Linked DNA regions of Nitrobacter winogradskyi Nb-255. The main gene of each other region encodes a partner of the protein of the gene in region 2 in a complex. Links are inferred from orthologs where the notes say so. Each region holds a gene or a part of one and is shown on either strand. Other genes may lie near its edges. The genes, in order: NWI_RS03995 and coxB.

Evidence for each region.
Region 1: the proteins of coxB (region 2) and NWI_RS03995 are in contact, whole or in part, in a solved structure (PDB 7CUB), measured with the Escherichia coli proteins. The link is inferred for Nitrobacter winogradskyi Nb-255 from one-to-one orthologs.

What each region holds. Positions count from the first base shown.
Region 1 is NC_007406.1:853,243-856,467, reverse strand. The notes cover bases 243-3,151. They hold NWI_RS03995 (cbb3-type cytochrome c oxidase subunit I), read left to right. Parts: upstream 243-664; coding sequence 665-2,638; downstream 2,639-3,151. Other genes in these bases: NWI_RS03990 (cytochrome c oxidase subunit 3), read left to right, coding at 2,635-3,151; NWI_RS04000 (ArnT family glycosyltransferase), read left to right, coding at 243-492. In the rest of the region: more of NWI_RS04000, read left to right, coding at 1-242; more of NWI_RS03990, read left to right, coding at 3,152-3,225. UniProt on the Escherichia coli protein: Cytochrome bo(3) ubiquinol oxidase is the terminal enzyme in the aerobic respiratory chain of E.coli that predominates when cells are grown at high aeration.
Region 2 is NC_007406.1:2,529,263-2,532,577, reverse strand. What follows is about bases 175-3,173. They hold coxB (cytochrome c oxidase subunit II), read right to left. Parts: upstream 2,030-3,173; coding sequence 1,319-2,029; downstream 175-1,318. Other genes in these bases: NWI_RS12040 (cytochrome c oxidase assembly protein), read right to left, coding at 2,541-3,173; NWI_RS12045 (CopD family protein), read right to left, coding at 2,026-2,544; ctaD (cytochrome c oxidase subunit I), read right to left, coding at 175-1,322. In the rest of the region: more of ctaD, read right to left, coding at 1-174; more of NWI_RS12040, read right to left, coding at 3,174-3,188. UniProt on the Escherichia coli protein: Cytochrome bo(3) ubiquinol terminal oxidase is the component of the aerobic respiratory chain of E.coli that predominates when cells are grown at high aeration.

The DNA.
Region 1 (3,225 bases), 1.7 Mb from region 2 along the record:
CCGGGCAAAGTGGCGGCGCGTTATGCTATGCCGGGAACCATGACGCTAGCAGTGATCTGCGGGCTGCTGTTTGAGAACTGGCGTCACAGCCACCCCCGTGTCATCGCGCCCGCCCTGGTCGTGACTTGCATGATCTTTGGCGGCCTGCTCGTCCGAGGCTGGATAGTGATGCCCGTCGTTCCGCACCTGTTCCAGGAAAGCCGCCTGGCCGGCCAGGCCATCGATGCCATCCTCAAGGGAGATTCGAAGCCGCTCTACGTCGCAGGCGGAGATTCGACCGATTTCAACATGCTGGTTTACGTGCGGGGACCGATAAGCACGATCGCGTTGGATGAACTGGCTGAACTGAACGTCCCGGCCATCGCGGTTCTGCGTCCCGAACATCAGCGTGCCGTGCTTCAAACCAGGCCCGAACTGCACTTGATCGAAAAGGATAGCATCGTCTCGGGCAAGACTCATTACAACATCATCAAGATCATCCCTCCGGGGTGAAACGGGCAGATTTCGAGCGATGTCAGGCCCGGGTCCGAGCGATTGCGGCGGCGCTGCCCGCGATTTCAATTGACCCCGCAACCCTACCCGGTACTCTTGCACGACTGGCGTATGCGCCGTCTGATTTGTCGCCGATCGCGCTGCGGCCCTCCCCGTTCGAAGACCAATTGATATGCTCGGTAAGCTGACGATCGACGCCCTGCCTTTTTACAGCGGCATCGCCATGGCAGGAGCGCTGACCGTCGTATGCGGCGGGCTGGGCGTGGCCGTGCTCATCACATGGCTCGGTCGATGGCGCTATTTGTGGTCCGAATGGCTCTTGAGCCTCGACCACAAGAAGATCGGCATCATGTACGTGATCCTGGCGCTGATCATGTTGGTGCGCGGCGTCGTCGACGCTCTGATGATACGCACCCAGCAGGCCTTTGCATTCGAACCGCACGGCTATCTGCCACCGGACCATTTCGATCAGATCTTCACGTCTCATGCCACCATCATGATGTTCTTCGTGGCGATGCCGTTCGTGCTCGGTCTGTTCAGCATCATCATTCCGCAGCAGATCGGTGCGCGCCAGGTCGCATTTCCGTTCATGAACGCGGCGGGCCTGTGGCTGACCGTGTCGGGCGCGGCACTGGTGATGATATCGCTTGTCGTCGGCCGCTTCTCGGCCGCCTACTGGACCGCCTACCCGCCTCAATCGGGAATTCAGTTCAGCCCGGACGTCGGCGTCGATTACTGGATCTGGGCGGTCCTGCTCAGCAGCATCGGCGCCATACTGGCGGGAATCAGTTTTCTCGTCACGATCGTCAAGCGGCGCGCGCCCGGCATGAAGTTGATGGCGATGCCGCTGTTTACCTGGACGGCGCTTTGCACCAGCATCCTGATCATCACTGCCTATCCTGCCTTGATCGTTGCCGCGACGCTGCTTGGTCTCGACCGTCATCTCGGCATGCAGTTTTTTGCGGGCAGTAACGGCGTCGCGAACTATGTCAGCCTGTTCTGGATCTGGGGGCATCCGCACGTCTACATCCTGATCTTGCCGGCTTGCGGCATCTATTCGGAAGTCGTGGCGACATTCTCGGGACGGCGGTTGTTCGGCTATGCGGCTCTCGTCTACTCCATGATCGCGATCACCGTGCTGTCACTGGTCGTCTGGCTGCACCATTTTCTGACCATCGGCTCGGCTGCCGACGTGAGCGCCTTCTTTGGCCGTGCAGCTCCGCTCATCGCCGTGCCGACCATCGTGACAATCGTTTGCTGGTCGCTCACGATCTATCGTGGCGAGGTGCGATTCTCGGTCCCGATGCTGTTCACGCTCGGGTATATCGTCACGTTCCTCATAGGCGGCATTACGGGCTTCTTGTTCGCGGTGGTGCCGGCCGGCATCCACGACACAACTTTCCGGGTGGCGCATTTCCACAATTTGCTGATCCCCGGCGCGCTGTTCGGCTATTTCGCGGGCTATCAGTATTGGTTTCCGAAGGCATTCGGTTTTCGACTGGAGGAAAAATGGGGTCGACGTGCCTTCTGGTGCTGGCTCGTCGGCTTCGGTCTGGCCTTCATGCCGCTGTACATCCTCGGCCTCATGGGCATGCCGCAGCGCCTCAATCGCAGTGATGTCGCCGAGTGGCAGCCCTATCTCATCGCCGCGCAGGCCGGCGTCCTCCTCATCGTATGCGGCGTCGCTTTTCTGGCCATCCAGATCGCCGTCAGCATCCGCGACCGCAAAGCGCTTGCGGCCTCAAGCAACGATCCATGGAATGGCCGGACACTCGAATGGGCGACGGCCTCCCCGCCGGCGGCCTATAACTTCGCCGCCGTGCCGCCGGTGCAGGGCATCGATCCGTGGTGGACCATGAAGCAGGCGGGAACAGCGGATCAAGGACCCGCACGCTTCCATGACATCATCATGCCCGGCAAGAGCAGCGCCGGCGTCATGCTGGGTGCGATGTCCTTCGTATTCGCCTTTGCAATGATCTGGCACATCTGGTGGCTGGCGGCTGTCGGCGGGTTAGGCATGTTCGCCGCGGTGCTCTCGCAGACGTTTCATGATCATGCCGGCCAGCGCCTCCCCGCAAGCGACGTCGAAGCGATCGAAAGCCGCCGCCTCATCTCGCCAGCGCTTGGCCGCGAGGCGCCGACGTGACAGATGCCCTCATCACCGCCGATCATGGCGATGAAGCCGATGCTGAAACAGCCCGGCGCGCAATCGAGGAGAAAGCCTACGGTTTCCGGCTCTGCCTGGTAAGCGATGCGATCATCTTCGCGCTGCTGTTCGCCATTTTCATCGCGATGACGCGAGATGCCGCGGACGTATCGACCGAACGCCCTCTGCTCCGGCTGCCCCGCATCTTCCCCGAAACCATGTTGCTGCTGGCCAGCAGCGCAACCCTCGGCTTCGCCAGCATCGCGGCGGCAGCCAGGCAACGTTGGCGCGCGATCATCTGGCTGGGGCTGACCTTCGTGCTCGGGCTTGGCTTTGTCGTCACGGAAATTTTGGAGCTTTATGGCATGGCCGCCGCCCATGCCGGCCCGTGGCAAAGCGGCTTTCTTTCCGCTTTCTTCACGCTGATCGGCGCCCACGGGGCTCACGTCAGCCTCGGCCTCATCTGGATCGCGTTGCTGGGAGGCGAACTCGCATGGCGCGGGCCCGCCCTGGATCACGATGGTTTTGGATCGAATCGATCCAAAACCATGAGCGTAATCGATTCTAGTATTTTGGAGCGGGATGCG
Region 2 (3,315 bases):
TTGAACCCGATGAAGACCAGCCAGAATGCGGGCATGGAAAGCCTGAACGCGGGAATCCGGCCGCAGATGTGGGGCAGCCAGTAGTAGAGCGCCGCGACCAGCGGAAAAATGAAGCCGCCGACCAGTACGTAATGCAGATGCGCGGTCACGAATTGGGTGTCGTGGGCCTGCCAGTTGAACGGCACCATGGCGAGCATGACGCCGGTCAGACCGCCGAGAATGAAGACGAACAGGAATCCGAAGATCCACAGCATCGGAATATCGAAACGCGGCCGTCCATGCGCGAGCGTCGCGATCCATGCGAAAATCTGCACCGCCGTCGGAACGGTGACGGCGGCGCTGGCCGCTGAAAAGAAGGCGAGCGCCATATGCGGGATGCCCACGGCGAACATGTGATGGACCCACAACCCGAAGGACAGGAAGGCCAGCGCGACGAGGGCGACGACCACAGCCCGGTATCCTATCAGCTTGCGTCGCGCGAAGACCGGCAGGATGGTCGAGATCGCGCCGGCCGCCGGAAGAAAGATGATGTAGACCTCCGGGTGGCCGAACAGCCAGAACAGATGCTGCCACAGCAGCGCGTCGCCGCCGCGCGCGGTGTCGAAGAAAGGAAGATCGAATGCGCGCTCCAGTTCCAGCAGGACGGAGCCGAGGATCAGCGGCGGGAATCCGAGGACCATCATTCCGGCGGTCACCAGCACATACCAGCCGAAGATGGGCATGCGGCTGAGCGACATGCCCGGCGCGCGGATCTTCAGGATGGACACCACCAGTTCGACGGCGGCGGTCACGGCGGAGATTTCGACGAAAGTGATGCCGAGCAGCCAGACGTCGGCATTGATGCCGGGGGTGAAGGCGCTGGACGAAAGTGGCGTATACATGAACCAGCCGGAGTCGGGCGCCGCGCCCGCGAGCATCGCCGCGATCAGGATCGCGCCGCCGAACAGGTAGCACCAGTAGCCGAACGCCCCCAGCCGCGGAAAGGCGAGATCGCGTGTGCCGAGAAGCTTCGGCAGCAGGTAGATCGCCATGCCCTCGAACATCGGGATCGCGAACAGAAACATCATGATGGTGCCGTGCATCGTGAAGAGCTGATTGTAGAGATCGGGTCCGATGAAGGCGGAGCGGGAGGTGGCGAGTTGGGCGCGGATCAGCATCGCCAGCAGGCCGCCGATGCCGAAGAAGATGAAGGCGGTGATCATGAAGCGCGTGCCGATGACGCTGTGGTTGACCGCCGCGAGCCGTTTCACACCGCGTCCGCTGGCCCAGATTTCGTTGAGCTGCCTGTGGAGCCGCAGCGGCGTCGCCACCCGCCCGCTCATCGCCTGGCCTCTTCAATCGCGCCCGCCATGATCGTGGCGAACTCCTCGGGCTCATGGGCCAGAACCGTGAACCGCATGGCGGAATGGCCTGCGCCGCAGAACTCGGCGCAGACACCGCCATAAACGCCCGGGCGATCCGCCTGGAGCCGGACAACGTTCCGGTGGCCGGGGATGGCGTCTATCTTGCCGCCGAGCCGGGGCACCCAGAACGAGTGGATTACGTCCTTCGTGGTGACGATCACGTCGACCGGCTCGCCCGCGGGGATATGCAGAACGTTCACGGATAGCGTGGCTCGCCGGCTGTCCGGGTAGGCGAAGCTCCAGGTCCATTGGCGCGCCTGCGCCGCGACCTTCAGTGGAGGTTGCTCCAGTGGGTGCACGATCATGCGCTCGCCCAGCACGAGCGCCGCGATCAGCAGGGCCGACAGCACCGCGCCAGGCATGACGAGGCCGCCATAGATGATCCAGCTTCTCGACGACCACATCGAGGCGATGCCCGGTTTGAGGAACGCCAGCGCGATCAGGGCCGCCATCAGAAGCGACAGGACGGCGGCCCCCGAGAACATGATCCACCATAGCGTTGCGGTGGAAGCGGCTGCCGGTCCGGCAGGGTCGAGCGCTGAAAGCGGCCCCGTGCAACCGGACAGGATCGTCAAACTGGCGAGACCCGCAAGCGGCCTTCGACGCAGGCGGGCGGCGACCGTCACAGGCCCGCCTCCAGGCCAGTCCACCGGAGGAGGGGAGCGAAAAGCTCCCTCAGCGCGCCCGGCCGCGAGATGGCGTCAGGCAGAGCGTCCAGCGGAAACGATGGCTTTGCCAGCACCAGAAGGAGGATTGCCAGCGTCGCGAGAAGCGATGCGCCGGCGACCGCGACGAAGCGCCAGACGGGATAGTCTTCACCGTCATCGAAGAGGCGGACGATGATGAGCCCCGTCAACAGATGGAGTCCGACCAGCATGCCGACGACGGCGAGCTTCAGCGAGAACCATGGCATGAAGGTTTCCGCGACGAAGACCAGCGCGATACCGCTTCCCACGGCGATGAAGGCGGCAGGAGAGATGAGCGCCAGATAGCTGAACCGCACCGAACCCTGCAGAGTGAACAGCGCCGCTTTATCCCTCAGGCGCACGCGCTGTCCGTAAAGCGCCGGGAGGCCGATCAAGCCCGCGCACCAGAGGCTGATCGCGCCGACATGGATGAACTTCAACCAGATGATCGTCATGTCGGGCGCGTGCTTTGAGTGGGATGCGGGTGCGTTTCCAGCATGCGCGCAGCCAGCAGCGCCGCGGCGGCGAGATAGGACATCGAAGCCGGAATCCACATCAGGAGGCCGGCGAGCTGCTGGTCGTCGAGAGGCGTCAATCCGTAGGGCAGGGTGGTCGTCATGTGATGATCGAACAGGGGCCGGGCCGCGAAGGTCAGCAGCGCGCCGAGCATCCCCATCTGGATGACGGTGGCCAGAAGCGCGGCCAGCGCGGCACCGGCATGATTTCGCCTGTCAAGCACAGCCTGCCAGAGCAGAAAGGCCGACAGAAAGAGACTTGCCTCCATCATCCAGTACGCCGCGGTGGAATCGAGCGCGAACGCGTAAGGCCCGGGCGTGTGCCACACCCACATGCAGATCGCGTGGATGAGAACCAGCCCGGAGACAGGCACCCGCCGCAAGGTGGCTCGTGGCGGAAAGGCCAGGGCGAACAACGGGGCGGCCAGGGCGACCAGAAGCACGTGATGAAAGACCCGCGCGGAAAAAAGCGCGGAGGCAAGCGCGCAGAGTGGTGAAACGAACGCCGCCAGGAGCACCGCCCAGCCAGCCAACGCGGCCGGCGATTTCAGCGCCGCGATCCGGCGCTCGCGCGACATCATCATGCAGGCAGCAGCGACTCCTGCAAACACAGCAATGAGTAGCGGGTCGAAGTTCCAACTCGACGCCAAATCTTCGGGCAGCGGTGCAGGACCACAATAGGGATCAGCGCCTTGCCGCATGTGATGTCCC